2 regions of the Streptomyces marokkonensis genome follow, and region 2 is predicted to be linked to the other one. Evidence: predicted binding sites of a transcription regulator. Region 2 holds the regulator's gene; the other holds the start of a gene.
The links. The regulator HrcA, encoded in region 2, represses chaperone genes, less so after heat shock. The targets are predictions, from matches to a motif close to TTNGCACTCNGNNNNNCNGAGTGCNAA.

Region 1: groES (co-chaperone GroES) is a predicted target of HrcA. The motif match lies at 10,793-10,819, and genes of this name have one in related genera.

Annotation. Positions count from the first base shown of each region.
Region 1 covers NZ_BAABCQ010000146.1:596-15,299, forward strand. Annotated here, with positions in the region: gene ABEA26_RS27820 (hypothetical protein) at 1-258, opposite strand, end outside; gene tsaB (tRNA (adenosine(37)-N6)-threonylcarbamoyltransferase complex dimerization subunit type 1 TsaB) at 464-1,117, shown strand; gene rimI (ribosomal protein S18-alanine N-acetyltransferase) at 1,168-1,653, shown strand; gene tsaD (tRNA (adenosine(37)-N6)-threonylcarbamoyltransferase complex transferase subunit TsaD) at 1,646-2,776, shown strand; gene ABEA26_RS27840 (hypothetical protein) at 2,773-3,066, shown strand; gene ABEA26_RS27845 (hypothetical protein) at 3,035-3,334, opposite strand; gene ABEA26_RS27850 (hypothetical protein) at 3,349-4,923, opposite strand; gene ABEA26_RS27855 (LacI family DNA-binding transcriptional regulator) at 5,301-6,353, shown strand; gene ABEA26_RS27860 (LCP family protein) at 6,538-7,620, shown strand; gene ABEA26_RS27865 (class I SAM-dependent methyltransferase) at 7,658-8,869, opposite strand; gene ABEA26_RS27870 (polysaccharide deacetylase family protein) at 8,960-9,901, shown strand; gene ABEA26_RS27875 (polysaccharide deacetylase family protein) at 9,943-10,680, shown strand; gene groES (co-chaperone GroES) at 10,966-11,274, shown strand; gene groL (chaperonin GroEL) at 11,438-13,063, shown strand; gene ABEA26_RS27890 (hypothetical protein) at 13,280-14,224, opposite strand.
Region 2 covers NZ_BAABCQ010000036.1:800-15,503, reverse strand. Annotated here, with positions in the region: gene ABEA26_RS11930 (S41 family peptidase) at 134-3,331, opposite strand; gene ABEA26_RS11925 (hypothetical protein) at 3,471-4,007, opposite strand; gene ABEA26_RS11920 (hypothetical protein) at 4,079-4,465, shown strand; gene ABEA26_RS11915 (16S rRNA (uracil(1498)-N(3))-methyltransferase) at 4,473-5,222, opposite strand; gene ABEA26_RS11910 (nitronate monooxygenase) at 5,219-6,331, opposite strand; gene dnaJ (molecular chaperone DnaJ) at 6,477-7,613, opposite strand; gene hrcA (heat-inducible transcriptional repressor HrcA) at 7,614-8,630, opposite strand; gene ABEA26_RS11895 (MBL fold metallo-hydrolase) at 8,818-9,567, shown strand; gene ABEA26_RS11890 (DUF3097 domain-containing protein) at 9,703-10,524, shown strand; gene hemW (radical SAM family heme chaperone HemW) at 10,663-11,895, opposite strand; gene ABEA26_RS11880 (SpoIIE family protein phosphatase) at 11,923-14,175, opposite strand; gene ABEA26_RS11875 (RNA-guided endonuclease InsQ/TnpB family protein) at 14,264-14,704, opposite strand, start outside.

The sequences.
Region 1 (14,704 bases), on a different contig from region 2:
GCCCGGGTCGACCAGCCACACCCGGTCGTCGTCCACCGAGTACACCACCCGTTCGCCCCGTCCGGACCCCGCGGGCAGGGCGTCCGGGCGCCGCCGGTCGCGGGGCGCCTTGGAGGCGCCGGGTGCGGGTGTGGCACTCGCGTGGGCGCCGCCGGGGCCGGCCGGGGCGCTGGTCTGCGCCTGATGGCCGAGGACGCCGATCGTCACGAGGGCCGCCGCGGTGAGGCCGGTGACGAAACCGGCGCTGCTGCTTACCACTGGCGACCACCTCGTCGTCGTACTCGTGCATCCGTTCCCCGGCGACGGTAGCAGTCGGTGACCGCGCGGACGCGGTGGGCGACACGGGTGCCCAGTGGCGGTGGCGCAGGACGTCGTGGGCCGGCCCACGACGGCACCGGCCGGTGGCGCCGGGACCGGCGACCGGGCGTCCGACACGGCCCCCGCGGCGCCGTAGGCTGTTTGCGTGCTCTTGCTCGCTCTGGATACCGCCACGCCCGCCGTGACCGTCGCGCTGCACGACGGTACGGACGTCATCGCCTCGTCGAGCCAGGTGGACGCACGCCGGCACGGTGAGCTGCTGCTGCCCGCCGTCGACCGGGTGCTCGCCGAGGCCGGCCTGCGGCTCGACGCCGTCACCGGCATCGTCGCCGGCACCGGCCCCGGCCCGTACACGGGGCTGCGCGTAGGCCTGATGACCGCGGACACCTTCGGACTCGCGCTCGGCGTGCCCGTGCACGGCGTGTGCACGCTGGACGGCCTCGCCTACGCCGCCGACCTGGAGGACCCCTTCGTGGTGGCGACCGACGCCCGCCGCAAGGAGGTCTACTGGGCTCGGTACGCCGACTCCCGCACCCGCCTCACCGACCCGGCGGTCGACCGCCCCGCCGACATCGCCGAGCAGGTGGCCGGACTCCCGGCCGTCGGCGCGGGCGCGCTGCTCTACCCGGACACCTTCCCGAAGGCGCACGAGCCCGAGCACGTGTCCGCCGCCGCCCTGGCGTGCCTGGCCGCCGAGAAGCTCGCGGCGGGCGAGGAACTGCCCGTGCCTCGGCCGCTGTACCTGCGCCGGCCCGACGCCCAGGTCCCCAAGAACTACAAGGTGGTCACCCCGAAGTGACCGGATCGACCGAACCCGTGACCTCGCCCGGGCACGCCGAACTGCGCGAGATGCGCTGGTGGGACATCGACCCCGTGCTCCGGATGGAACGGGAGCTGTTCCCGGAGGACGCCTGGTCGCGGGGGATGTTCTGGTCCGAGCTGGCCCACGCGCGCGGCCCCGGGGCGAGCCGGCGCTACCTGGTCGCCGAGGTGGACGGCCGGCTGGCCGGCTACGCGGGTCTGGTCTCCTCCGGGGAGCAGGCCGACGTGCAGACCATCGCCGTCGCCCGCGACCACTGGGGCACCGGCCTCGGCGCGCGGCTGCTGACCGAACTGCTGCGGGCGGCGACCGACTTCGACTGCGCCGAGGTGTTGCTGGAGTGCCGGGTGGACAACACCCGCGCGCAGCGGCTGTACGAGCGCTTCGGCTTCGAGCCCATCGGTTTCCGGCGCGGTTACTACCAGCCGGGGAACGTGGACGCCCTGGTGATGCGCCTGACCGACCCTTCCACTCCCGTACCGGGAACCGAACGAGGAACCGACAACCATGGCTGACTCACGCCACGAGCCTCTCGTACTCGGGATCGAGACCTCCTGCGACGAGACCGGAGTCGGTGTCGTCCGCGGCACCACCCTGCTGGCCGACGCCGTCGCGTCCAGCGTCGACGAGCACGCCCGCTTCGGCGGCGTCGTGCCGGAGGTGGCGAGCCGCGCCCACCTGGAGGCGATGGTCCCCACCATCGACCGCGCCCTGAAGGAGGCGGGGGTGAGCGCGCGCGACCTCGACGGCATCGCCGTCACCGCGGGCCCGGGCCTCGCCGGAGCTCTGCTGGTCGGCGTCTCGGCCGCGAAGGCGTACGCCTACGCCCTCGGCAAGCCCCTGTACGGCGTCAACCACCTCGCCTCGCACATCTGCGTCGACCAGCTGGAGCACGGCCCGCTGCCCGAGCCGACGATGGCGCTGCTGGTCTCCGGCGGCCACTCGTCCCTCCTGCTCTCCTCGGACATCACCTCCGACGTCCGCCCGATGGGCGCCACCATCGACGACGCGGCCGGCGAGGCCTTCGACAAAATCGCCCGTGTGCTGAACCTGGGCTTCCCCGGCGGCCCCGTCATCGACCGGTACGCGCGCGAGGGCGACCCGAACGCGATCGCGTTCCCGCGGGGGCTCACCGGCCCGCGCGACGCGGCGTACGACTTCTCCTTCTCCGGGCTGAAGACGGCCGTGGCCCGCTGGATCGAGGCGAAGCGGGCGGCGGGGGAGGAGGTGCCGGTGCGCGACGTGTCGGCCTCCTTCCAGGAAGCGGTCGTGGACGTGCTGACCCGCAAGGCGGTACGGGCCTGCAAGGACCAGGGTGTGGACCACCTGATGATCGGCGGCGGCGTGGCCGCCAACTCCCGCCTGCGGGTCCTCGCCCAGGAGCGCTGCGAGGCGGCCGGTATCCGGCTGCGCGTGCCACGGCCGGGGCTGTGCACGGACAACGGGGCGATGGTGGCAGCGCTCGGCGCGGAAATGGTCGCCCGCGGGCGGTCCGCCTCCGACTGGGACCTTTCGGCGGACTCGTCGCTCCCGGTGACGGAACCGCACGTGCCGGGCCACGGCCACACGCACGCGCACCCTCACACACATGCTCACGACCACGTCCACGAGGTCGGCAAGGAGAACCTGTACTCGTGACCGTCGCGCTGATGTGGGAGGTGCGGGCCGTGCCCGGCCGGGGCGAGGAACTGCTGGCCTGGGCACGGGCCCAGCCGCTCGGCGGCACCCACACCCCGCTGCGCCGCGAGACCCTCCGTGCCCCGCAGGACCGCGTCCTCGTCATCACCTGGTGGGACGCCCCCTACGACGCCGACCTGCCGGAGCTGCCCGAGCCGGACGGGGACCTGATCACGCGGGCGGCGCACCGCTGGCGGTTCGAGTCGGTGGACGGGGCGCTCACAGGCCCAGGTGGGCCGTCAGCGCCGTGACCAGCGCCAGTACCCCGCTGCCGGCTGCCGCGCTCTCACGGATCGCGGCGAGCCAGTCCTGCACCCGGCCACGGTCCACGGGACGGTTCTCGGCCGTCGCGAGCGCGATCTCGTCACGAACCCGCTCCGCCTCCTCCGCCTGACCGGGCTGCTCGGCCCGCACCCGTTGCACCAGCTCGTCGAGGTTTCCGATGAACAGATTCTGGTTGTTGTCGCCGATGCTGGTCTGACCACTGGTGACCGGACCATGGAAGTTGTACGTGCTCATGCGTGCTGCCTTCCTCACTTGGCCGAGCTGCCCGACGGCGCCGACGAGGCCGGGCTGTGGACGTTGGTGGAGCCGGAGCCGGAGCCGGAGCCGGAGCCGGAGGCCGGTCCGGGGCCCCGGACCGGACCGAAGCCCGGGTGGTGGCCGGACACGATGTTGATCCCACGGTCGCCGAAGTTGTTCTGGCCGCTGATCGGGCCACTGAAGTTGTAGGTCTGGTTGGTGATGGCCTTGTGGGCCTGGCGCAGGTCGGACGTGTCGATGTGGTGCTCCGTGAGAAACCGCTCGGTGGCATGCAGAAGGGCCTGCTGGATTCGCTGGATGGCGTCCCTGGCGTCCATGCGCTGGGTGTAGTCCCACTCCCGTTCGAGGGACGCTGCCGTGGCGCGGAGGGTGCCGTAGGCGCCGTAGTCGAAGTCGCTGCGGGGGCGGGAGATCCGGTAGCGGCGCCACAGCAGCCTCGCGGCGTCGGCGAGGCGTCGCAGCGGGCGGTGGAGCATCCGGCGGGCGGAGCCGAAGAGGTCGCTCCGGAATTGTCTGCGGGAGACCCTCAGCACCTGCACGGCGTGCGGACCCAGGTCGAGAGGCCGGACGGTCCTCTCGGCCAGCTCGGACAGTACGGGCGGCAGGTAATAGGCGGACACCTCCCAGGAGAGGCGGGCGCGGACCAGCCGGGCGCGGACGTGCATGGTGACGACGTACGAGCCGCGGGTGCCGACGAGTTCGAAGGTCAGGTAGGTACGCATCACGTCGCCGGTCTCGGTCACACCGGCCTCGACCAGCGCCGGGTCGATACGGTTGACCGGCCGTCTCAGCCGGTCCGGCAGCAGTTCCGCGTCGAGATCCCGCGCATGGTGCCCCTGTATGTAAAGGCGGTTGTGCGCGCGGAGCTCTTCGATTCCTGCGATGTCGGCCACGTGCTCGGCCACGTAGCCGTGCAGTTCCTGGGCGGTGAACTCCTCGACCGTGAGCTTCTCACCGGTGTCGTCCTTGGCGGGGCGGCCGACGTCGATGCCGGCCCAGACGTTCTCCAGCACGTAGACGCCGCTGCCGAGGAAGGGCTGGTCGCCCTCCGGCCCCTGGGCGGAGTAGACGATGACGTTGGCGTCGTCGAGGGCGTCCAGTTCCTGTTCGAGCCGGGCGTCGGCCGCGGGGGCACTGTCGCGCGGTGGGGTCGCGCCCCACTGGACGCGCTGGGCGAGCCCCCACATGCCCCAGACCCACGCGACCACGACGAGTGTGCCCGCGACGAGTGCGCCGAGCAGGAAGGTCACGCCTCTGCCCAGGCGGGCGCCGTCTTCCGCGAGGAACGCCATGACGCACTCGACCAGGCCTGCGACGAGCGGGGCCAGACAAAGTACGAGCATCATGTCGCGCAGCAGGAAGAGCCGCCCGGCACGGCGGGCGTGCCGGGCCACCGCGACGAGGTCGATCCCCTGTGGCTGGCCGTGCGCCCGGAACCGCTCCGTCACGAACAGCCTGTACACGTCCACGGCGAAGGGCATGAACCGGTACACATGCCCCACCAGCATCCGCGTCACCGCGTCCGCGGCGTACTGCGGCAAGGCGTACTTCCCCCGTTGCTCCATCAGTCCCCCTACCTCCTGGTGAGCGGTCCCAAGATAGGGGGGGCTTGCCCGGCCTGTCGCCGGGACGAACGCCTCGGAGTCGAGGAAGTTCAATCCGCCGTGCGAGAGTTCGGCCCACCGCGAGAACCTCGGACCCGCGGTGGGCCGCCGGGATCCGCCCCCGCGTCCGCGCCGGTCCCGCGAGGGTCGGCCGGGCCGTGTGGCGTACGTCGGAGCTGAAGGCGGTCAGGCGCGGTTCGAGGGCGCCCGGCTCGACCACCGCATGCCCGAACGCACACTTCGCTGACGAATGATTCGAGAGAAAGGGCGAATGTTCCGAGAGTCCGCGGCTTGCCGAAGACTTCGTCGAGAGGGCCCGCAGGGATACCATCGCCGTCATGACATCCCCGCAGCCCGCTGAAACCCGGACGCAAAGGCGGTCTGCGCAGACCGCGACTCTTGCCGAGATCGCGCGTGAGGCCGGTGTGTCGGCGCCGACTGTTTCGAAGGTCCTCAATGGCCGCGCCGACGTCGCCCCCGCGACCCGGGCGCGCGTGGAGGAGCTGCTGCGCGACCACGGCTACCGCCGCCGACGGGCCGAGGCGACCCGCTCACCCCTGATCGACCTGGTCTTCCACGAGCTGGAGAGCGCCTGGGCGATGGAGGTCATCCGGGGCGTGGAGAACGTGGCGCGGGACGCCGGGCTCAGCGTCGTCCTCTCCGAGAGCGCGGGGCGCCTCACGCCCGGGCGGACCTGGGCCGACCAGGTCGCCGCCCGCCGCCCGCACGGCGTGATCCTCGTCCTGTCCGGCCTCGACGAGTCCCAGCGGGCCCTGCTCACCAGCCGCTCCATCCCGTTCGTGGTGATGGACCCGGCCGGCGACCCGGGCGTCGACGTGCCGTCCATCGGCGCCACCAACTGGCAGGGTGGGCTCGCCGCCACCCGGCACCTGGTCGACCTCGGGCACACCCGCATCGGCGCGATCAGCGGACCCACCCGGATGATGTGCAGCCGCGCCCGGATCGACGGCTACCGGGCCGCCCTGGAGACGGCGGGGCTGCCCGTCGATCCGGACCTGGTCATGACCGGCGACTTCCACCACGAGGCCGGCTACCGGCAGGGTCTGGAACTGCTGCGTCGCCCCGACCGGCCGACCGCCGTCTTCGCCGGCAACGACCTGCAGGCGCTCGGGCTGTACGAGGCGGCCCGCGAGCTGGGGCTTCGCATCCCGCAGGACCTGAGCGTGGTCGGGTTCGACGACCTGCCGGTGGCCCGCTGGGTGGGGCCGCCGCTGACGACCGTACGGCAGCCGCTCATGGAGATGGCCGAGGCGGCGGCCCGGCTGGTCCTGGACCTCGGGCGAGACGACGGCTCCACGACGGCGACCCGGGTGGAGCTGGCCACCAGCCTGGAAGCGCGGAGCAGTACGGGGGCGCCTGCGGTGGCCTGACCGAATTCGGCGCCCTCCCTCGCCGCAATTTTCGAACGCCCGGTCGCTCTCACCCGAAGTCTGAGAATTTCCGCAGAATGACGACCCGGGTATGTCCGCTCCCAATAATTCGGACTTATGTTCCTCCTGATGGGGCATTCGGGTGGGGACGCGAACGGGACCGGCACGGGCGGGGGGGGGACGCATGGCTGCGCGGGACGCGCGGGGTGGGCCGGGGGAGCCGGACGGATCGGGGGAGCAGAGCCGCCCGGGTTGGCTGGGCGGGCGCTCGAAAGGGCTGAAGGCGGCCGGCCTCGTCCTGTCCGGCGCCCTGCTGCTCGGGGCCGCCGCGGCGGGCTGGGCCTACTGGCACCTGAACGACAACATCACAAGCGTCGACATCAACGGCGCGCTCGGCGACGACCGCCCCGCGCGGCCGGTCACCGTCCCCTCCGCCTCTCCCGACGCGGCCCCGGCGCCCACTGGCGCCCTGAACATCCTGGTCCTCGGCTCGGACTCGCGCAGCGGCGAGGAGAACCAGGAACTCGGCGGCGGCGACAGCGAGGGCGCCCGCTCCGACACGGCGATGGTCGTCCACCTCGACGCGGGCCGGACCGCGGCCACCGTGGTCAGCATCCCGCGCGACACGCTCATCGCCCGCCCGTCCTGCCCGCTGCCGTCCGGCGGCGAGAGCCGGGAGGCGAGCGGCGCGATGTTCAACTCCGCCTACGCCCTGGGCGGGCCGGTCTGCGCCGTCAAGACCGTCGAGTCGGTCACCGGCGTCCGCATGGACCACTACATCGAGATCGACTTCTCCGGCTTCGCCAAGTTGGTCGACGCGCTCGGCGGCGTGACCGTCACCACGGACGCGGACATCGACGACGACAAGAGCCACCTGTACCTGGACGCCGGCACCCACCACCTCGACGGCACCGAGGCCCTCGGCCTGGCCCGCACCCGGTACGGACTCGAGGGCGGCAGCGACCTCGCCCGCATAGAGCTCCAGCACAAACTGGTCAAGGCGCTGCTGGAGCAGATCTCCGCCACCGACCTGCTCACCGACCCCCCGCGGCTGTACCAGGTCGCCGACGCGGTCACCGGCAGCCTCACCACCGACACCGGCCTGGACTCGCTGGGCGAGCTGATGAGCCTCGGCCGCAGCCTCGGGAGCCTGCCGGCGGACGACGTACGCACGGTGACGATGCCCGTCGTACCGGCGCCCTGGAACGCCAACTGGGTGGTGGCCAAGGAGCCGGACGCCGGTGACCTGTGGGAATCGCTGCGCTGAGGCCGAGTCCGACACGCCACGCTTGGTCGGAGCTCGGTCAAACCTTGCCCACCGGGTGCCCGATCAGCATGGTCGGCGCCCCGGCGACCCGGGTCATGAAGACCGTCGCCGCGTTCGGCCCCTGGGGCTTGACCTTCCGCCGCAGTTCCTCCGGCTCGACGGCCGAGCCCCGCTTCTTCACGGTCAGGTTGCCGACCCGGCGCTCCCGCAGCAGTGCCTTCAGCTTCTTGACGTTGAAGGGCATCCGGTCGGTGATCTCGTACGCCGTGGCGTGGGGCGTCGGCAGCAGCTCGTCCGCGGTGACGTACGCGATGGTGGCGTCGAGCAGCCCTCCGCCGACCTGTTCGGCGACCTCGGCGACGAGATGGGCGCGGATGACGGCGCCGTCCGGCTCGTACAGGTAGCGGCCGGGTGTACGGACCTCCGGGTCGGGCAGGCCGGTGCCGAGCAGGGTGCGGGGACCCGGCAGCAAGGTGGCCCGTACCGCCCCCGCACGTACCGCCCCCGCACGTACCGCCCCCGGCGTGCCGCCGAACCACAGCACCGCCTCCTTCACGTCCCCGCCGTCGGAGATCCACTCGGCCTCGGCGTCCGCCGGCACCGCCTCGTGCGGAATGCCGGGCGCGACCTTGAGCGCGGCGGCGCGGGGAGCCCTACGGGCCGCCTCGACGGCCCAGGACAGCGGCGGCGAGTACGCCTCCGGGTCGAAGATCCGGCCACGCCCGCCCCGTCGCGCGGGATCGACGAACACGGCGTCGTACCCACCGGTGTCCACCTCCGTGACATCCGCCTCGCGCACCTCGATCAGCTCACCCAGCCCCAGCGCCTCGGTGTTGGCACGGGCCGCGGCGGCCGTCGCCGGGTCCCGGTCCACGGCCAGTACCCGGATCCCGGCCCGGGCCAGCGCGATCGCGTCGCCGCCGATACCGCAGCACAGGTCGGCGACGGAGGTCACGCCCAGGGCGGCGAATCGCTCGGCCCGGTACGCGGCCACGCTCGCCCGCGTCGACTGCTCGACCCCGTTGGGCGTGAAGAACATCCGCCCGGCGTCCCGCTCACCGAACTTCGCCACCGCCCGCTGCCGCAGCCGAGCCTGCCCGAGCGCCGCCGACACCAGCTCGGCGGGATGCGTGCGCCGCAGCCGGGTCGCGACCGCGAGCTCCCGCGCCGGGTCGGTGTCGCGGACCTCGTCGAGGAGGGCGCGGCCTTCGGAGGTGAGCAGGGCGAGGAGGGCGTCGAGGTCGTTCACCGGGACATTGTGGGCCAGTCGGTGGATCGTGTGCCTCCCGCGCGGTGTCGGGCGCGGCCCGACGGCCGGGGACTGCGAGGATCCGGCACCATGCGAGCAGTCGTACAAAATGACAAGAGTCGGGTATCCAGGGTGTTTCGGGCGCCCTCTCCAAGGCTCCGGGCGCGCGGCGGTGTCGCCGTGCTCGCCGTCGCCGCCCTCGCCTCCGGCTGTGCGCAGGACTCCTCCGGCGGGCGGGGCGCCGCCGGCCCGCAGCCCCTGCAGGCGCCCCCGGCCCGCGCCCTCGACGCCTACGCGTCCGAGCTGCGCGCGGCCCACACCGCCCGGGTCGCCGCCGCCAAGCGCTGGAACCTGGAGAAGGTCCCGCTGACGGCCCCGCCGCCCCCGGCGAAGAAGCCGGAGATCGAGGCGCGCGAGGGCTTCGAGGTGGACGGCCAGAAGAACCTCCCGCCGGTCTTCACCTCGGTCCCCACCAAGGAGAAGATCGTCTTCCTCACCATCGACGACGGCGCCGAGAAGGACCCGGCGTTCCTGCGGATGATGAGCGAGCTGCAGGTCCCGTACACCGCCTTCCTCAGCGACTACCTGGTGAAGGAGGACTACGGCTACTTCAAGAAGATGCAGGACCGCGGCGTCACCCTCGCCAACCACACCCTGAACCACCCCTACCTGCCCGGTCTGTCCTACGCCGAGCAGAAGCGCGAGATCTGCGGCATGCAGGACGTGATCGAGAGGCGCTACGGCGAGCGCCCGACCCTCTTCCGCCCGCCCTACGGCAACTACAACCGCGACACCCTGCGGGCGGCCAGGTCCTGCGGCATCGAGTACGCCCCGATCTGGAACGAGGAGGTCTTCGCCGACCACTGGGACTACCGCGAGTGGGACCGCGAGATCCACCCCGGCGACATCGTCCTCACCCACTTCCGGGGCGAGGACGACTGGGGCGGCACCATGCGCGACATGGTCCGCGAGTTCCTCGACAAGGTCACCGCGGAGGGGTACGCGGTGGCCCGGCTGGAGGACTACCTGTGAGGTACGGGCGGTTCCGGCCGACCGGGGCCGCCCCGACGGCCATGTCCGCCGTGACCGCCCTGGCCGTCCTGGCCGCCGTACTGCTCACCGGCTGCGGCGCCCGGTCCGCCGGCCCCGCCGAACCCCCTCCGGTGGCGCAACAGGCCAGGGCGGGCGGTCAGGGCGGCAACCAGGGCAACGGGCGGGGGCAGGACCTGCCGCCCGTCGTGGACCACGTCCGCACCACCGATCCGGTCGTCTTCCTCACCTTCGACGACAGCGCCGAGCGGGACCCGCGCTTCGCCGCACTGATCCGCGAACGGCGGCTCCCGGTCACCTTGTTCCTCACCGACACCGTCGCCGGACCGGTGTACGGCCACCTCGCCCGGCTGCGCTCGGTCGGCGCGAGCCTGCAGAACCACACCCTCGACCACCGCTCCCTGCGCGGCCTGCCCTACGCCGGCCAGCGCGCCGAGATCTGCGGCCAGCAGGCCAAGCTCAAGTCCCGCTTCGGCGTTCGCCCCCACCTCTTCCGCCCGCCCCACGGCACGTACGACACCACGACCCTGCGCGCCGCCGCCGACTGCGGCATCACGGCGGTCGTCCTGTGGCGGGCGGCCCTGGATCCCGCCGGTGACCTCGCCTACACCCGCGGCGACCACGACCTCCGCCCCGGCGACATCGTGTCCGTCGCCCCGGACCACCCGACGGGCGTGGGCCTGAGCGCCCGCACGGAACGTCTGCTGGACGAGATCGAGGACCAGGGGCTGAGGGTGGGCCGCCTGGAGGACTACCTGTAGGCCGGTCGCTCTCGGCTCGGCGGACTCCTCCGGCTCAGCCCCGGCAGGCCCCTCCGGGGGAGTCCGAGGACGCGGCCGTACAGGCCGATTTCCCCCCGACGCGCCGCCGGCATTGGCACTCCGCTTGACCGAGTGCTAATCGCGGTCATAGTCTCGGCTCTGGCACTCCCCACCGGAGAGTGCCAACTACGCGACGGGCAGGTCCGGCACCCGCGACGACGGATCGACCTGGTCGCCACCTCAGACAGTTAACCCCGTGAGATCTCCGAAGGGGGAGGTCGGATCGTGACGACCACCAGCTCCAAGGTTGCCATCAAGCCGCTCGAGGACCGCATTGTGGTCCAGCCGCTCGACGCCGAGCAGACCACGGCTTCGGGCCTGGTCATTCCGGACACCGCGAAGGAGAAGCCCCAGGAGGGCGTCGTCCTGGCCGTGGGCCCGGGCCGCTTCGAGGACGGTAACCGTCTTCCGCTCGACGTCACCGTCGGCGACGTCGTGCTCTACAGCAAGTACGGCGGCACCGAGGTGAAGTACAACGGCGAGGAGTACCTCGTCCTCTCGGCCCGCGACGTGCTCGCGATCGTCGAGAAGTAAGTCGAGCAGTAAGCGCCGGGAGGCGGGTCGAGCAGTAGTCGGCCCACCTCGACGCACCTAGCTCAGCCGCTGCGCCCCTGGCACCCGCGACCTAAACAAGCCGGGCGCGAGGGGCGCAGTCAGTTTTCACTTAGATCAGATTTCCGAGAGGGCTCACGCTCCCATGGCGAAGATCCTGAAGTTCGACGAGGACGCCCGTCGCGCCCTCGAGCGCGGCGTCAACAAGCTCGCCGACACGGTGAAGGTGACGATCGGCCCCAAGGGCCGCAACGTCGTCATCGACAAGAAGTTCGGCGCCCCGACCATCACCAACGACGGTGTCACGATCGCCCGCGAGGTCGAGATCGAGGACCCGTACGAGAACCTCGGTGCCCAGCTGGTGAAGGAGGTGGCGACCAAGACCAACGACATCGCGGGTGACGGCACCACCACCGCCACCGTCCTGGCCCAGGCGCTGGTCCGCGAGGGCCTGCGGAACGTCGCCGCCGGTGCCTCCCCGGCGCTGCTGAAGAAGGGCATCGACGCGGCCGTCGCCGCGGTGTCCGAGGACCTCCTCGCCACCGCGCGCCCGATCGAGGAGAAGTCCGACATCGCCGCCGTGGCCGCGCTGTCCGCCCAGGACCAGCAGGTCGGCGAGCTCATCGCCGAGGCGATGGACAAGGTCGGCAAGGACGGTGTCATCACCGTCGAGGAGTCCAACACCTTCGGCCTGGAGCTGGACTTCACCGAGGGCATGGCCTTCGACAAGGGCTACCTGTCGCCGTACTTCGTGACGGACCAGGAGCGCATGGAGGCGGTCCTCGAGGACCCGTACATCCTCATCAACCAGGGCAAGATCTCCTCCATCGCGGACATGCTGCCGCTGCTGGAGAAGGTCATCCAGGCCAACGCCTCGAAGCCGCTGCTGATCATCGCCGAGGACCTCGAGGGCGAGGCGCTCTCCACCCTCGTCGTGAACAAGATCCGCGGCACGTTCAACGCGGTGGCCGTCAAGGCCCCCGGCTTCGGCGACCGCCGCAAGGCGATGCTGCAGGACATGGCCGTGCTCACCGGCGCCACGGTCATCTCCGAGGAGGTCGGCCTCAAGCTCGACCAGGTCGGCCTGGAGGTGCTCGGCACCGCCCGTCGCATCACCGTCACCAAGGACGACACCACGATCGTCGACGGTGCCGGCAAGCGCGACGAGGTCCAGGGCCGCATCGCCCAGATCAAGGCCGAGATCGAGAACACGGACTCCGACTGGGACCGCGAGAAGCTCCAGGAGCGCCTCGCGAAGCTGGCCGGCGGCGTGTGCGTGATCAAGGTCGGCGCCGCCACCGAGGTGGAGCTGAAGGAGCGCAAGCACCGTCTGGAGGACGCCATCTCCGCGACCCGCGCCGCGGTCGAGGAGGGCATCGTCTCCGGTGGTGGCTCCGCGCTGGTCCACGCCGTCAAGGTCCTCGAGGGCAACCTCGGCAAGACCGGCGACGAGGCCACGGGTGTCGCGGTCGTCCGCCGCGCCGCCGTCGAGCCGCTGCGCTGGATCGCCGAGAACGCCGGCCTGGAGGGTTACGTCATCACCTCCAAGGTCGCCGAGCTCGACAAGGGCCAGGGCTTCAACGCCGCCACCGGCGAGTACGGCGACCTGGTCAAGGCCGGCGTCATCGACCCGGTGAAGGTCACCCGCTCCGCCCTGGAGAACGCCGCCTCCATCGCCTCCCTCCTCCTGACGACCGAGACCCTGGTCGTCGAGAAGAAGGAAGAGGAAGAGCCGGCCGCCGCGGGCCACGGCCACGGCCACTCCCACTGAGCGCAGCGCTGAGCTGAGCCGAATCGAGCTGAGCTGAGCTGAACGGTGCCCAGTGCCCCTTCGGGGTGCTGGGCACCGTGCGTTATGGGCCGGCATCTGTGGAGGTCGGCCCGCAGCCTGTCGGGGTGGTCGGGCCGACCGCCGTCGGCCGCCCCCGGCGACGCGGCGGTGGCACAGCGGCGGCACGTCACCGAGGAACCCGTCACCGAGGCGCCGTCACAGCAGGCCGCTCAACGGCAGTACCCGCTCGGCGAGCCGCCCCCGCAGCCTCCCCCCGGCGGTGTCGGACTCCTCCGTGAGCCAGCCGGCGGCGACCAGCAGCGCGGTGTGCTCGGCGACTTCCTCGGGCCGCACGGCGCAGAACGAGGCGACCACGTCCAGTGCGAGGCCGGCGTCCTCGCCGGTGCTTCCGAGACGCCCGTCGGGACGGCTGTGGGCGGCGGTGTACACGGCGAGGAGCCGTGTGGCGGCCCCCGCCTTCTTCTTCCGCAGCTTCCGGTCGCCCACCACCTTCTGCGCCCACCCCGAGAGCCGCGCACGGGTGACCTTGCCGAAGCAGAACAGGCGGGGCTCGACGGGCAACAGCGTGGGGACGGTGACCTGGGTGGGCTCCTCGGGCCGGGAAGTCAGCGCGTCGTCGGCGGAGACGTCCTCCGGCAGCCGCAGCCAGCCGACGTCGACCAGCTGCTGGAGCACCCGCTCGGCATCGCCCTGCAGCCAGCCGAGGAGGTCCTGCCCGGTGACGTTCCCCGTGCCGGCGCGCGCGGCCCGCAGGGTGAGCATGAGCACCGCGAGCCGCGCCTCCGCGTCGGGGAGCGGGGCATGGACCCGGACGTGCTCGAGTACGGTACGGCCGTGGACGGCCTGGGCCCGGGTCAGCAACCGCTCGACGGCCGGCCCGTCTCCGTCCGCCGTGACGCCGAGGCGGTTGGCGTTCATCTCGCGTGTGGTCCGCGCCGCCGTCTCCGCCCGCTCCGCCTCCTCGCGCAGGGACGCGTCGTCGGTGACGGCGGCCCACGCGGTGAAGGCGCGGGCCTTGCGGTCGTGGAGTTCGGCGAGGACGGCGAGGTCGGGTTCGGGGCGCCGCTGGTAGGCGCGGAACGCGTCCCCGAGTTCGATCAGCTCCATCCGCAGCACGTCGGGCTGGAGGTCGTCCGGCACGATCCGCTGCGCGATCTTTCCCCAACGCCCCGCACCCAGGTGCCCGGCAGGGACACCGCCGGGCCGGGGACGCGGGGCGGGCCGGGCGCGCGGGACGGAGGCAGCCCCGGGACCGACGCCACCGGGACCGACGCCACGGGGACCGGCGGCACCGGTGCGGGCCGAGACCGGGGCTGCCGACGGCGACGCGCAGCCACCGCCGGGAGCGTCGGAGAACATCACCGTCCCCCCGCCGGTCACTGCCCCCTGGCCTTTCTTTTCCCTGTCCGAACGCCCCTTGTCGGTGCCGTCGACGAACAGTTCGCTTCGATCACCAGTGCCCGCGTTCACGCGATGCCGCCCTCTCACTCACCGAACCTGCGCCCCTCCCGCCTGCTGCGGGCGCAGCCACCTGACGCTACGTCGCCCGGGCACGAGGCCGGCCACGTACTTGGGTGGATCACACGTTCGGGTGATGGTCCACTCCCGCGTAAGTCGACC
Region 2 (14,704 bases):
CCGTGGGCGCTCGGGCCGTGGGCGCTCGGGCCGTGGGCCGTCGCGCCCGCCGTTGCGGCTACGGCGGGCGCGGGCGGCCTCCGGTTACGGCAGGCTCTGGCGGTCAGGGCCACGGCCACGGCTACGGCTACGGCTACGGCATGCTCGGCGGCGTCTTCGCCGGGGTTTCCTCCAGCGCCGTCAGGGCCAGGCTGATCGCCTCGTCCAGCTGGGGGTCCCGGCCCGCCGCGTGGTCCTGGGGACGCTGGGGGACCTCGACGTCGGGGTCGACGCCGTGGTTCTCCACGCCCCAGCCGTAGCCCTCCAGCCAGAAGGCGTACTTGGGCTGGGTGATCAGCGTGCCGTCGACCAGCCGGTAGCGGCTGTCGATGCCGATGACGCCGCCCCAGGTGCGGGTGCCGACGACCGGGCCGATGCCGAGCGCCTTGATCGCGGCGTTGACGATGTCGCCGTCGGAGCCGGAGAACTCGTTGGCGACGGCGACGACCGGTCCCCGGGGGGCGTCCAGCGGGTAACTGGCGGGCCGCATGCCGCGCGGCAGGTCCCAGCCGACGATGCGCCGGGCCAGCTTCTCGACGACCAGCTGGGAGGTGTGGCCGCCGCGGTTCTCGCGGACGTCGACGACCAGGCCCTCCCGGGTCACCTCGACGCGCAGGTCCCGGTGGAGCTGGGCCCAGCCGGCGCCGACCATGTCGGGCACGTGCAGGTAGCCGAGCCGGCCACCGGACTTCTCGTGGACGTAGGCGCGGCGGTCGGCGACCCAGGCGTGGTAGCGCAGGGGCTCCTCGTCGGCGAGGGGGACGACGACGGCGTGCCGGGGCTCGCCACCCCCGGACGGGGAGATGGTCAGCTCCACCGGCTTGCCCGCGGTGCCGACCAGCAGCGGGCCGGGTCCGGTGACCGGGTCCACGGGCTGTCCGGCGACGGCCACGATCGCGTCCCCGGCGCGCACGGCGACGCCGGGGGCGGCGAGCGGGGAACGGGCGTCGGGGTCGGAGGTCTCCGAGGGCAGGACGCGGTCGATGCGCCAGGCGCCGTCCTCGTGACGGGAGAGGTCGGCGCCGAGCAGGCCCTGCCGGGCGCCGGAGCCGTGGCCGCCGCGCGGGGTGACGTAGGCGTGCGAGGTGCCCAGTTCGCCGTGCACCTCCCACAGGAGGTCGACCAGGTCGTCGTGGGTGGCGAGGCGGTCGAGGACGGGCCGGTAGCGGTCGAGGACGGCGTCCCAGTCGACGCCGTTCATGTCGGGCCGCCAGAAGTTGTCCCGCATGACGCGGCCGGTCTCGTCGTACATCTGCCGCCACTCGGCGACCGGGTCGACGGTCTGCCGCACGCGGCTGAGGTCGACGGTGATGTTGGTGTCGCTCTCCTCGTCGCCCGAGGCCCGCCGGTCGCTGGGGACGACCTTGAGGCGTCCGTCGGCCCACAGCAGCACCCGCTTGCCGTCGCCGCTGACCTCGAAGTGGTCGGCGTCGGCGGCGAGGTGCTCGACGCGCTGCTGGGCGAGGTCGTAGCGCTCCAGCTCGGTGTGCGGGTCGGGGGCGTCCGGGGTGGCGCGGGAGGCGCCGAGGACACCGGTGACCGGGTGGCGCAGCCACAGGACACCGTCCTTGGCGGCGCGCAGCCGGGAGTAGCGGGCGGCCTCGACCGGGAAGGGCACGATGCGGTCGGCGAGGCCCTCGATGTCGATCCGGGTGGTCGGGGTGCCCTCGCTGTCGGGGGTCTCGTCCCGGTCCGGGGTCTCGAAGGGGCGGCCGTGGCGCTGCGGGCCGAAGGGCGACGGGGTGGTCGCGGCCAGCGTGATCAGGTACGGGCGGGCGCCCTCGACGAAGGCCAGGTCGAAGACGTGCTCGTCGTAGACCGGGTCGAAGGAGCGGGTGGAGAGGAAGGCGAGGTGCTTGCCGTCCAGGGTGAAGGCCGGGGAGTAGTCCTTGAAACGCAGCGGGGTCGCCTCGCTCACCGACAGGTCGGTGGTGTTGGCGAGCCTCAGCTGGCGCAGCGGGCTCGGGCCGGGGTGGGACCAGGCGAGCCAGGCGGAGTCGGGTGAGAAGGCCAGTCCCGAGGCGTCGCCGTCCTCGCTGCGGTCGACCTCGCGGACCTCACCGGTCTCCCGCTCGACGAGCAGGACGCGGCCGTCGTGCGAGGCGACGGCGGCGCGGCTGCCGTCCGGCGCCATGGCGAGGCCCAGCACGCGGCCGAGCTGTCCGGCGGCGAGGCGGCGCGCGGTGGCGCCGGGCGCGAGTCCGGTGGCGGGCGCGAACTCCAGGGCGTCGTCGCCCTCGGCGTCCGTCACCCACACCACCCACTCCTCGCCGTCGGCGCGGAAGGTGCGCGGCAGCCGGGTGCGGACGCCGGGCTGTGCGGCCAGCGCGCGGGCCGGTCCCGAGCGGTGGGTGATCCAGTGCACGCCGCCGCGTACGGCGACGGCGCTGCCGCGCGCGGTGTGGTCGGGGGACGCGGAGCCGAACCAGCGGGCGGCGTTCACCGGGTACGTCTGGAGGTCCACGCGCGTGCCGCCGACGCGGATGTCGAGCCTGCGCGGCTCGGCCGCCTCCAGGTCGTCCAGCGTCCACAGCTCACCGGCGCTGGAGTAGACGACGCGGGTGCCGTCGGTGGCGGCGTGCCGGGCGTAGAAACCGTCGAGTGGCGTGTGCCGGCGCAGGTCGGAGCCGTCGGCGAGGGAGGAGTACAGGGCGCCGGTGCCCTCGTGGTCGGAGAGGAACGCGATGCGGTCACCGACCCAGCAGGGGTACTCGATGTTGCCGTCGAGGTCGCTGTGCAGCCGTACGAACTCGCCGTCGTCCTCGGCGTCGATCCACAGCTTGCCCGCCGTGCCGCCCCGGTAGCGCTTCCACCAGGCGGCCTCGCGGCCCATCGGCGCGGACAGCAGCACGGTGCGCGGCCCGTACGCGACGTCGCCGACGGGCCCGTACGGCAGGGTGGTGGCCGGTCCGCCGTCGAGCGGGACGGCACGGGCCCAGCTGCGGCGCAGGCTGGGCTGTCCGTGACTGCTGAGGGCGAGGACCTGGCCCTGTGAGGTCCAGCCGCGTACCTGGGTCTTCAGGCTGCCCCAGTGGGTGAGGCGCTTGGCGGGGCCGCCGTCGGCGGAGGCGATGTGCACCTCGGGGGCGCCGTCACGGGTGGAGGTCCAGGCGACCGTGGTGCCGTCGGGCGAGACGCGGGGGTGGTTGACCGGCACGTTGTCGGCGCTGACCCGCCAGGCCCGGCCGCCGTCGAGCGGGGCGAGCCACACGTCGTCCTCGGCGGTGAAGGCGACCAACTCGCCGTGCGGGTGCGGAAAGCGGAGGTAGGCAGGCGCTGCGGGCTGTGTCACCCCCTCACCCTATGCAGGGGCGGGACCCGCCGACAGAGGTTTGGATCACATCCGGCCACCGGACCGCCGGGCCATCGAGGCCATCGGGGCCATCGAGGCCATCGGGGCCAATGAGCCACCGGGCCACCGGGCCACCGGGCTATTTGCCCTCGACCGGTCGGCAGTGCGGGTCGTCCGGGCACCAGATGGTGCGGGTGACGGTCACCGTGGGTCCCGGCTGCTGCTGGGAGGGCCGGTCCGCGGGCGGGGCGCTCGTGGAGTCGCAGTTGCCCAGCCCCTTGACGCGGAACCACTCCTCGCCGTCCACTTTCGCGGTGAGATCGCCACGCACGCAGGCGCCGTTGACGACCCGGGTCACCTCACCGTCGACGGTGACGTCCTTCCCGTCGTCGGTCTCCCCCTCGCAGTCGACGGCGGCGACCGTGTCCTCGCCGGCCCGGGCGGTGGCACCGCCGCCGCCGTCGCCGTCGCCGTCGCCGCCGAGGGAGGCGGTGCAGGTGAGCCACCGGACGTCCGCCTTCTGCCGCTCCAGTTCGCGGGTCACGGTCTGGTCGGTCGTGAACGCCACCGAGGCGGAGCTGAGTCCGCCCGGGTCGCACGCGACGACACCGCCGACGGCGACCACCGAGCCGACGACAACCGGAGCCACACGCCAAATCCGCCTCAATGCCCCCATGGACGGCAGCCTGCCACCGGTCCGGAGCTCGCGGTAGAGCGCATACGGCCACTCCTCACTACCGTGGGCGGATGGGCAACGACCGCAGGCAGCGCAGGCTCGTCGTCGACGAGCGGACGACGTACCTCTGGAGCCACCGGCAGAAACGGGGCCGTGACGGTGTCTGGCGGGACGCGCTGACCCTCTACCGCGACGGACTCCGCATCCGGTTCGTCTTTCTCGCGGGCGGCCCTGAGTCGGGCCGGTACACCCCCGAGGGCGGCTACTGGTACGAGGGCTGCGTGGCGGACGGCCGCGGCAACCTGCTCAACCTGCGCGAACCCGCCGTCGTACGGCAGTTGACGGACGAGGCCGGACGGCGCGGGCTGCTGCCCGGGGCCGGGGGCGGGCCGGTGGAACTGGACGGCTGGGGCCTGTTCCCGGCGGTCGCCTCGGCGCTCGACGGCGCGCCGGCCTGACGCCGCCTCAGGACCAGCGGCCGGTGCGGGCCAGGAGTACCGCTGTCGCCGCGGTACCGGCCGTGGAGGTGCGCAGGACGCTGGGTCCCAGACGGTAGGGCTTCGCGCCGGCCTCGGCGAAGAGAGCCAACTCCTCGGGGGACACCCCGCCTTCGGGGCCGACGACCAGCACGATGCCACCGGCGGTGGGGAGTCCGGTGGCGGCCAGTGGCTCGTCACCGCTCTCGTGGAGTACGGCGGCGAAGTCGGCGTCGGCCAGAAGTGAGGCAACCTGCTTGCTCGTCGCCGCGTCCGCGACGTCGGGGAAGCGGACCCGGCGGGACTGCTTGCCGGCCTCTCGGGCCGTCGCCCGCCACTTGCCGAGCGCCTTGAGGCCGCGGTCGCCCTTCCACTGGGTGATGCAACGGGACGCCGCCCACGGCACGATGGCGTCGACACCGACCTCGGTCATCGTCTCCACGGCCAGCTCACCGCGGTCACCCTTGGGCAGGGCCTGGACGACGGTGATGCGGGGCCGTTCCTCGGGCTCCTCGCGCACGCCGTCCACGACGGTGACGACGAGACGGTCCTTGCCCTCGGCGGCCTTCACGACACCCTCGGCCCAGCGTCCGCGTCCGTCGGTGAGGACGACGTCCTCGCCGGCGCGCAACCGCTTCACGGAGACGGCGTGCCGTCCCTCGGGGCCGTCCAGGACGTACTCGCCGCCGGGCAGGTCCCCCGGCCGGAGGGAGTCGACCACGAACACCGGCGCCGTCATCGGCCCGCACCTCCCGTCGCGAAACCCGAAAACCCCGACAAACCCGAAAACCCCGACAACACGGTCCCTGCGGCGGCGAGTTCGGCCGCCAGCACCTCCACCAGCCGGCCGGCGGGGAGTTCCCGGGCCATCCGGTGACCCTGTCCCGCCCAGAGCGCCATGCCCTGCGCGTCCCCCGCCTTCGCCGCAGCCTTGCGCAGCGGGGCGGTGAGGTGGTGGACCTCCGGGTAGGCGGCGGGGGCGTAGGGGCCGTGCTCGCGCAGGAAGCGGTTGACCAGGCCGCGGGCGGGGCGGCCGGAGAAGGCACGGGTCAGTTCGGTGCGGACGAACAGAGGGTTGGTCAGCGCCTGCTTGTGCAGGGCGTGCGCGCCGGACTCGGAGGTGGCGAGGAAGGCGGTGCCGAGCTGGGCGGCGCTCGCACCGGCCGCGAGGACCGCGGCGATCTGACCCCCGCGCATGATGCCGCCGGCGGCGATGACCGGCAGGTTCACCGCCTCCCGGACCTGGGCGACCAGCGACAGCAGCCCGGTGCCGGCGCCGCCCGTCTCCGGGTTGTCCCGGTGGGTGCCCTGGTGTCCGCCGGCCTCGGCGCCCTGCGCGATCACCGCGTCGGCACCGGACAGCTCCACGGCCCGGGCCTCTTCCACGGTGGTCGCGGCGACCACGGCGAAGGTGCCGACCCGGTGCAGGGAGTCGACGACCTCACGGGTCGGGACGCCGAAGTGGAACGACACCACCGGCACCGGGTTGTCCAGCAGCACCGCGAGCTTGGTGTCGTAGCCGTCGTCCCGGCCGCACTCGGGATCGCCGAGTTCCGTCTCGTACCAGGCGGCCTCACCGGCCAGCTGGTCGGCGTAGACGCCGACGGCGGAGGGGTCGGCCGTCTCCGGCTGCGGCATGAAGAGGTTGACGCCGAAAGGGCGGGCGGTGAGTCCCCGCAGCTGCTTGATCTCCTGGTACATCCCGTCCGCGGTCTTGTACCCGGCGGCCAGGAATCCCAGTCCGCCCGCCTCGCCGACCGCGGCGGCGAGCCGCGGCACGGAGACGCCGCCCGCCATGGGCGCCTGCACGATCGGGTAGGGGAAGAGATCGGTCAGTGCGGAGGACATGACGGCATGGTGTCACGTCCTGTGGACGGGTCCGAATCCGGGCTTCCGTTGGCATACGCCAGAAGCATCCCCGTCGCGCAACCGTCCCGTACCCACCGGAAAGCCCCTGGCGCGGGCCTCGCCAGGGGCTTTCCGGTACCGGGCTTCAGCGCCCGTTGAAAGCGTCCTTCAACCGGGAGAACAGCCCTTGCTGCCCGGGCTGGAACTGCCCCTGCGGACGCTCCTCGCCGCGCAGCTTGGCCAGCTCGCGGAGCAGGCGCTCCTGCTCGGGGTCGAGCTTGCTCGGGGTCAGGACCTCGACGTGGACGATGAGGTCGCCCCGGCCGCCGCCACGCAGGTGGGTGACGCCGCGGCCGTGCAGCGGGACCGACTGGCCGGACTGGGTGCCCGGGCGGATGTCGATCTCCTCCACGCCGTCGAGCGTCTCCAGCGGCACCTTCGTGCCCAGGGACGCCGCCGTCATCGGGATGGTGACCGTGCAGTGCAGGTCGTCGCCGCGGCGCTGGAAGGTCGAGTGGGGCAGTTCGTGGATCTCGACGTACAGGTCACCGGCGGGGCCTCCGCCGGGGCCGACCTCACCCTCGCCCGCGAGCTGGATCCGGGTGCCGTTGTCGACGCCGGCCGGGATCTTCACGGTCAGGGTGCGCCGCGAGCGGACCCGGCCGTCGCCCGCGCACTCGGGGCACGGGGTCGGGACCACGGTGCCGAAGCCCTGGCACTGCGGGCAGGGGCGGGAGGTCATGACCTGGCCCAGGAAGGACCGCGTGACCTGTGACACCTCGCCGCGACCGCGGCACATGTCGCACGTCTGGGCACTGGTGCCCGGAGCGGCGCCCTCGCCGTTGCAGGTGTTGCAGACGACCGCGGTGTCGACCTGGATGTCCTTGGTCGTCCCGAAGGCCGCCTCGTCCAGCTCGACCTCGATGCGGATCATCGCGTCCTGGCCGCGGCGGGTGCGCGAGCGCGGCCCGCGCTGCGACGCCGTACCGAAGAACGCGTCCATGATGTCCGAGAAGTTCCCGAAGCCACCCGCGCCGAAGCCACCCGCGCCACCGCCGCCGGCCTGCGAGAGTGGGTCGCCGCCGAGGTCGTAGACCTGCTTCTTCTGCGGGTCCGACAACACCTCGTAGGCGGCGTTGATCTCCTTGAACCGCTCCTGGGTCTTCGGATCGGGGTTGACGTCCGGGTGCAGCTCGCGGGCGAGCCTCCGAAACGCCTTCTTGATCTCGTCCTGGGACGCGTCGCGGCGTACGCCGAGTACGGCGTAGTAGTCCGTGGCCACCTACGACTCCGCCAGGATCTGTCCGACGTACCGTGCCACTGCGCGTACCGCTCCCATCGTTCCCGGGTAATCCATGCGGGTCGGTCCGACCACGCCGAGCTTGGCAACCGCCTCGCCGCCCGAACCGTAGCCCACCGACACGACGGACGTTGAGTTGAGTCCTTCGTGGGCGTTCTCATGACCGATACGGACGGTCACGCCCGGATCCTTCGCCTCACCGAGCAGCTTGAGGAGCACGACCTGCTCCTCCAGCGCCTCGAGGACGGGTCGGATCACCAAGGGGAAGTCGTGCCCGAAGCGGGTCAGATTGGCGGTACCGCCGATCATCAACCGCTCCTCGTTCTCCTCGACCAGCGTCTCCAGGAGAGTGGAGAGCACAGTAGAGACCGTACCCCGGTCCTCGGCCTCGAAAGCCTCCGCCAGGTCCTCCACCAGGCTCGGCACGTCCGAGAAGCGGCGCCCGGCGACCCGGCTGTTGAGCCGCGCGCGCAGGTCCGCCAGGGACGACTCGCCGAACGGCGCCGGGCAGTCGACCATCCGCTGCTCGACCCGGCCGGTGTCGGTGATCAGCACCAGCATCAGCCGCGCGGGCGCCAGGGAGAGCAACTCCACGTGCCGCACGGTCGAGCGGGTCAGCGACGGATACTGCACGACGGCGACCTGCCGGGTCAGCTGCGCGAGCAGCCGCACCGTGCGGGCCACCACGTCGTCGAGGTCGACGGCGCCCTCCAGGAAGTTCTGGATGGCACGCCGCTCGGGCCCGGTCATCGGCTTGACGCCGGCCAGCTTGTCGACGAAGAGCCGGTAGCCCTTGTCGGTCGGGATGCGCCCGGCGCTGGTGTGCGGCTGGGCGATGAACCCCTCGTCCTCCAGGGCCGCCATGTCGTTGCGCACGGTGGCCGGGGAGACGCCGAGGTTGTGCCGCTCGGTGAGGGCCTTGGAGCCGACCGGCTCCTCGGTGCCGACGTAGTCCTGGACGATGGCGCGCAGCACCTCGAGCCTGCGTTCACTGAGCACTCGCGCACACCTCCAAGATCTCGTCGTCCGCCGGCGTACTGCCGGGGGTCCCACTGTCTTCCCTGGCACTCACGGTGCGCGAGTGCCAGACTTCCCCGGCCCAGTGTACGGCCGCGGGGTACGCCCCCGGCAAGGCCGGGGGCACGCCCGCCGTGCGCCAAGGTGCCGTACCGCTAGCGTCGTGGCCGTGACGGTGACTTGGGAAGACCTGGGATGGGAGCGGCTGGCGGCCGGGGTGGGGCGGCGCCGGCTGCCGGTGTGGGACTGCACGGCGGGGCTGGTCGTCGGCGCGGACGCGGCGCTGATGGTCGACGCGGGGTCGAGCCTCGGTGAGGGCGCCCGGTTGCACGCGGGGGCGCGGGAGCTCGCCGGTCACCGTGTGACACATCTCGCGCTGACCCACCCGCACTTCGACCACGTCTTCGGGGCGGCGGCGTTCGCGGGTCCGGGTCCGGAGGGGGCTGAGGTGTACGGCGCGATGGGCGTGGGCGCGGTGTTCGCGCCGGGCGGACCGGGGCGGGAGGCGCTGCGCTCGGAGGCGGTGGCGGAGGGCCTGGACGCGCGGGTGGCGCGGGAGGCGGCCAACGCCCTCGTCCGCGTCGACCACGAGGTCCACGGCGAGTGCACGCTCGACCTGGGCGGCGGCCGACGGGTCCTGCTCGCCGACGTGGGCCCCGGGCACACCGGCCACGACCTCGTGGCGCTGGTGCCGGGCGCCCCGGCGGTCGTCTTCTGCGGCGACCTGGTCGAGGAGTCCGGCGAGCCCCAGGCGGGCTCCGACGCCGTACCGTCGCGCTGGCCCGCCGCCCTGGACCGGCTGCTCGACCTGGGCGGTGAGGACGCGCTGTACGTCCCCGGTCACGGAGCGGTGGTGGACGCGGCCTACGTCCGGGCCCAACGGGACGCGCTGGCCACCCGGTTCGGTGTGTCGCGCTGATCACTGCGGACCCGGTTCGGCGCGTGAGGCGCTGGTCACGCGGACCCGGTTCGGCGTGTGAGGCGCTGGTCACGCGGACCCGGTTCGGCGTGTCGCGTCGATCACGGAGCGCCCGCTCCTCGTATCGTCATCAGAATGCGCCAGTACTCCGCCGACCTGACCCCTCCGTGGAAGAAACCGCAGCCGGTACCGGAGGTCCCGGCCGATCCCGGCCTGGTGGTCGAGGAGCCCGGCACCGGCTTCTGCGGCGCGGTGACCGGCTGCGAGGCCGGCACGGTGACCCTGGAGGACCGCTTCGGCAAGCGCCGGGTGTTCCCGATGGAGCCGCGCGGCTTCCTGCTGGAGGGGCGGGTGGTGACTCTGATCCGGCCGCCGTCCGGTTCGTCCCGTTCGTCCGGTCCGGTGCGTCCCGCCCGTACGGCATCCGGTTCGGTCGCCGTCCCCGGCGCACGGGCGCGCGTGGCCCGCGCCGGACGCATCTACGTCGAGGGGCGACACGACGCCGAGCTGGTCGAGAAGGTGTGGGGCGACGACCTGCGGGTCGAGGGTGTCGTCGTGGAGTACCTGGGCGGTGTCGACGACCTGCCGTCGATCGTGGACGACTTCGCGCCGGGGCCGGACGCCCGGCTGGGGGTCCTGGTGGACCACCTGGTGCCGGGTTCCAAGGAGTGGCGGATCGCCCAGGCGGTGACCGGCGAACACGCGCTGGTCGTGGGCCATCCCTACATCGACATCTGGGAGGCCGTGAAGCCGTCGTCCCTGGGGATCGCCGAGTGGCCCCGGGTGCCGCGCGGGCAGGACTGGAAGACGGGGGTGTGCCGGGCGCTGGGGTGGCCGCCGGAGAACACGGGGGCGGTGTGGCAGGCGATCCTGGCGCGGGTGGGGTCGTACAAGGACCTGGAGCCGGAACTGCTGGGCAGCGTGGAACGACTCATCGACCACGTGACCGTGCCTTGAGTGTCGTCCGGTCGTCGACAGTCCGGGCCCGGTGGACTGCTCTCCGCCGCTGCGGAAATGGTGCGTCGGCCAGCTCGGCCACACTGCCGAGCAGTCCCTGCTCCCCGCCGAAGCGAGGACGACCCCTCAGTTGATCCCTCAGTCCACCAGGTCCCGCACCACCGCGTCCGCCAGCAGCCGCCCGCGCAGCGTCAGCACCGCGTGCCCGTCCTCGTACGGCCCCTCCTGGAGGAGCCCGTCGGACAACGCCCGCCGTGCCGCCGCGAGCCCCGTCTCCCGCAGCAGCGACAGCGGGACGCCTTCCCTCAGGCGCAGCTCCAGCAGGATGCGCTCGACGCGGCGGTCCTCGTCCGTCAGGAGCTCGCGTCCGGCCCCCGGCGACTTACCGGCCGCCAGTGCTCCCGCGTAGGCGCCGGGGTGCTTCACGTTCCACCAGCGCACCCCGCCCACGTGGGAGTGCGCTCCCGGCCCCGCGCCCCACCAGTCGGCGCCGCGCCAGTACAGCTCGTTGTGCAGGCAGCGGCCCGCGTCGGAGGTGGCCCAGTTCGACACCTCGTACCAGTCGAAGCCCGCCGCGGAGAGGGTCTCCTCGGTGATCAGGTAGCGGTCGGCGTGGACGTCGTCGTCGGTCATGGGGACCTCGCCGCGTCGGATGCGGCGGGCCAGCTGGGTGCCCTCCTCGACGATCAGGGCGTACGCGGAGACGTGGTCGGGACCGGCGCCGAGCGCCGCGTCGAGGGAGGCACGCCAGTCGTCGTCGCTCTCGCCGGGGGTGCCGTAGATCAGGTCGAGGTTGACGTGGTCGAAGCCGGCCTCGCGGGCCTCGGTGACGCAGGCCTCGGGGCGGCCCGGGGTGTGGGTGCGGTCCAGCACCTTCAGGACGTGCTGCTTCGCACTCTGCATGCCGAAGGAGATCCGGTTGAAGCCGCCCTCGCGGAGAGTGGCGAGGTAGGCCGGGTCGACGGACTCCGGGTTGGCCTCCGTCGTGATCTCCGCGTCCGCCGCGAGGCCGAACTCGTCGCGGATCGCGTGCAGCATCCGCACCAGGTCGCCGGCGGCCAGCAGGGTGGGCGTACCGCCGCCGACGAAGACCGTGCGGACCTCTCGGGGGTCGTCGCCGAGCACCTTGCGGGCCAGGCGGACCTCGTCGGTGAGCGTCTCGGCGTAGTTGTCGCGGGAGGCGAGGACGCCGCCGGTGCCGCGCAGCTCGGTCGCGGTGTAGGTGTTGAAGTCGCAGTAGCCGCAGCGGGTCGCGCAGTACGGCACGTGCAGGTAGAAGCCGAGGGGGCGGTCGGCGGCGCCGACGAGCGCGGACGCCGGGAGGGCGCCGTCGGCGGGGACGGGTTCGCCGTCGGGGAGTGCGGAGGGCATGCGTTCCATTGTCCCGTACGGCCGTGGTTACTCGGCCTGGAGCACCAGCAGGGCCAGATCGTCCTCCGGGGGCCGGGGGCCGAACTCGTGCACCAGCCGCCTGATCCGCTCGGCGACCAGCCCGGCGTCCAGCCCCACGCATCCGGCGAGGGCGGCGGCGAGGCCGTCCCCGTCGTCGAACTGCCGGGAGCCGCTGCGCCGCTCGGTGACCCCGTCCGTGACGCAGAGCAGGGTGTCGCCGGACCGCAGCTCGAAGGTCTCGCTGGTGTACGTGGCGTCCTCGACGACCCCGAGCAGGGTCTGCGGCCGCGCTACCGCGCGCACCGTGCCGTCGGGGCCCAGGAGCAGCGGCAGCGGATGCCCGGCCGAGGCGAGGGTGCAGCGGACGCCGCCGTCGAACGGGACCAGTTCGCCGTAGAGCAGGGACAGGAAGCGGGTCTGCGGTCCGTCGCCCGGGGCAACCGGAGGGCCGGTGGCGACCAGGGCACGGGCGGCGGCGTCGGCGGCCTCCGTGGCGTCGTCGAGGAGGAGCTGGTTGAGGCGGTCGAGTACGTCGGGGACCTCGTACTCCTCGCGGGCCAGCAGCCGCAGCCAGGGCCGGGCGAGGCCGATGACGACGGCGGCCTCCGGCCCCTTGCCCTGGACGTCGCCGACGGCGAAGCACCAGCGGCCCTCGCCGGCCGGGAAGAGGTCGTAGAAGTCGCCGCTGGGACCGCCCTTGTCGCACGGCTCGTAGACGAGGGCGCTGCATACTCCGGGGATCTCGGCGACGGCGCCGGGCAGCAGGCCGCGCTGGAGCACGGCGCTGATGGTGGCCTGCCGGGCGTACTGGCGGGCGGCGCCGATGGCGAGTGCCACCCGGCGGCTGAGATCCTCGACGAGGCCGGTGATCTCGTCGGGGAAGCCGACGGTGCCGGCCCGCCCGATGACCAGGGTGCCCAGCGGCCGGCCGCCGGCGACCAGGCGGTAGGCGAGTGCGGCGCCCTGCGCGGCGTCCGGGCCGAGCGCCTCGGCGGGCCAGGGGTGGGCGACGGGGCCGGAACGCCACGGGTCGCGCGGGCGGGGCGGGTCCTTCTCCAGGGCCCGGCGCAGTTCCTCGAAGTGGCTCTCGCCGGCGTGCCAGACGCGGGCCAGCCGCGCTCCCACGGAGGCGGCCGGGTCGTCGCTCCAGGCCGCCCGGCCCAGGGACTCGTCCTCCAGCCACACGCCGCACCAGTCGGCGAGCCGCGGCACGATCAGCTGGCCGGTGAGGGAGGCGACCAGGTCCTCGTCGAGTTGCCCGGCCAGGAGGTCGGAGGCCTCGGCGAGGAAGGACAGCGCGCCGCGGCCCAGCCACTCCCGGTCGCGCACGCCGCGCCCCCGGCCGGTCCCGGCCGTGCCGTCCCGCCAGTCCGGACGGTCCGGACGGTCCGGACGGTCCGGACGGTCCGGCCACTGCGGGGGGTCGGGACGGGCAGGGCCGTCCGGGCCGTTCGGGCTCTCGGGGGCTTGGTCGTGGTCGAAGGCGCCGCCGTGGTTGCGGGCCTGGTCGTGGTCGAAGGCGCCGCCGTGGTCGAAGGTGCCGTCGTGACCGAGGGCTTCGTCGAGGCTGGAAGCCGCGTCGTGCTCGGGCCCTCCCACACGGCCGGGGCCTGCCCCGCGCCCGGGGTCCGGCAGAGCGCCCTCCGGACATCCCGGACCGCCCAGCACCTCCAGGTCCCGGCCACCGTGGGCCTCGGACCCGCTCCACCCTCCGGCCCCCTCCCCCGGTCGGTCCACGGCCGGGGACTCGGTGCGCCGCAGGCTCCCGCCCCCGGCGTACGCCTCGGTCTGCCCGGCGACCTCGGCGCCCGCGGCCGGCAGCCGCGCCCACACCATCTTGGTGCCCGGGCGGTACGTGATGCCCCAGGCCTCCGAGAGCGCGGCGACGAGCCGCAGGCCGCGCCCGTACTCCGGGAGCTCGTGCGGCGTCTCGTCGTCGCCGCTCCTCGGTGCGCGGCAGGGGTGGTAGTCCGTGGCCTCGACGACGAGGGTGCCCGTCTCCTCCAGCCGGCAGACCACCTCGACGTCGGTGCCCGCGTGCACGACGGCGTTGGTGACCAGCTCGCTGACGACGACCAGGGCGTCGGCGACGAGATGCGCGGTCAGCTGTTCCGTACCGGGCAGGCCGAGCGCGGACCAGTCGGAGAGCGCGTCCCGCACCATCTCGCGGGCCGCGCCCGGCGCCAGGGAGCTTCCGAGCAGGGTCACGTGCGCCCGCGCGCACTCCTGGGCGGATGCGTCAGCGGCGTACGCGAGCACTCCGGCGCGGGAGACGGTCTCCCGCTGCGTCGGAATAACACCCGTGACTCCTCCACTCCCCGAAGGAGATGGCTTCTCGCTGGGCCGGTCAGGCTTCACGACGGACCAGCCCGGCCCGGAGAACGTTCAGAGCGCCCACGGTGTCCGCGTGCGCGCGGTGGCCGCAGGCGGTGCAATGGAACTTGTCCTGCGTGAGCCGGTTCTCCGCTGAGACGTGCCCGCACTCGGGGCAGGTCCGGGAGGTGTTGCGAGGGTCCACCGCCATGACTTCCCGTCCGGCGCTTTCAGCCTCGGCGGTCAGGATCGCGAGGAACACCCCCCATCCGGCATCAGCGATCGAGCGGTTCAACCCGGCCTTGGACGCAGCCCCGTTGGGCAGGAAGCTGCCCGGCGTGGCCGGGTCCGGCTTCGAGACGGGAGCTTTGACCGTGTCGCGGACCCTGAGGTCTTCGTGCGCGATGAAGTCGTGTTCCCGCACGAGGTCAAAAGCGGTCTTGTGTGCGTGGTCGAGGCGTTGGCGGCGGACCTT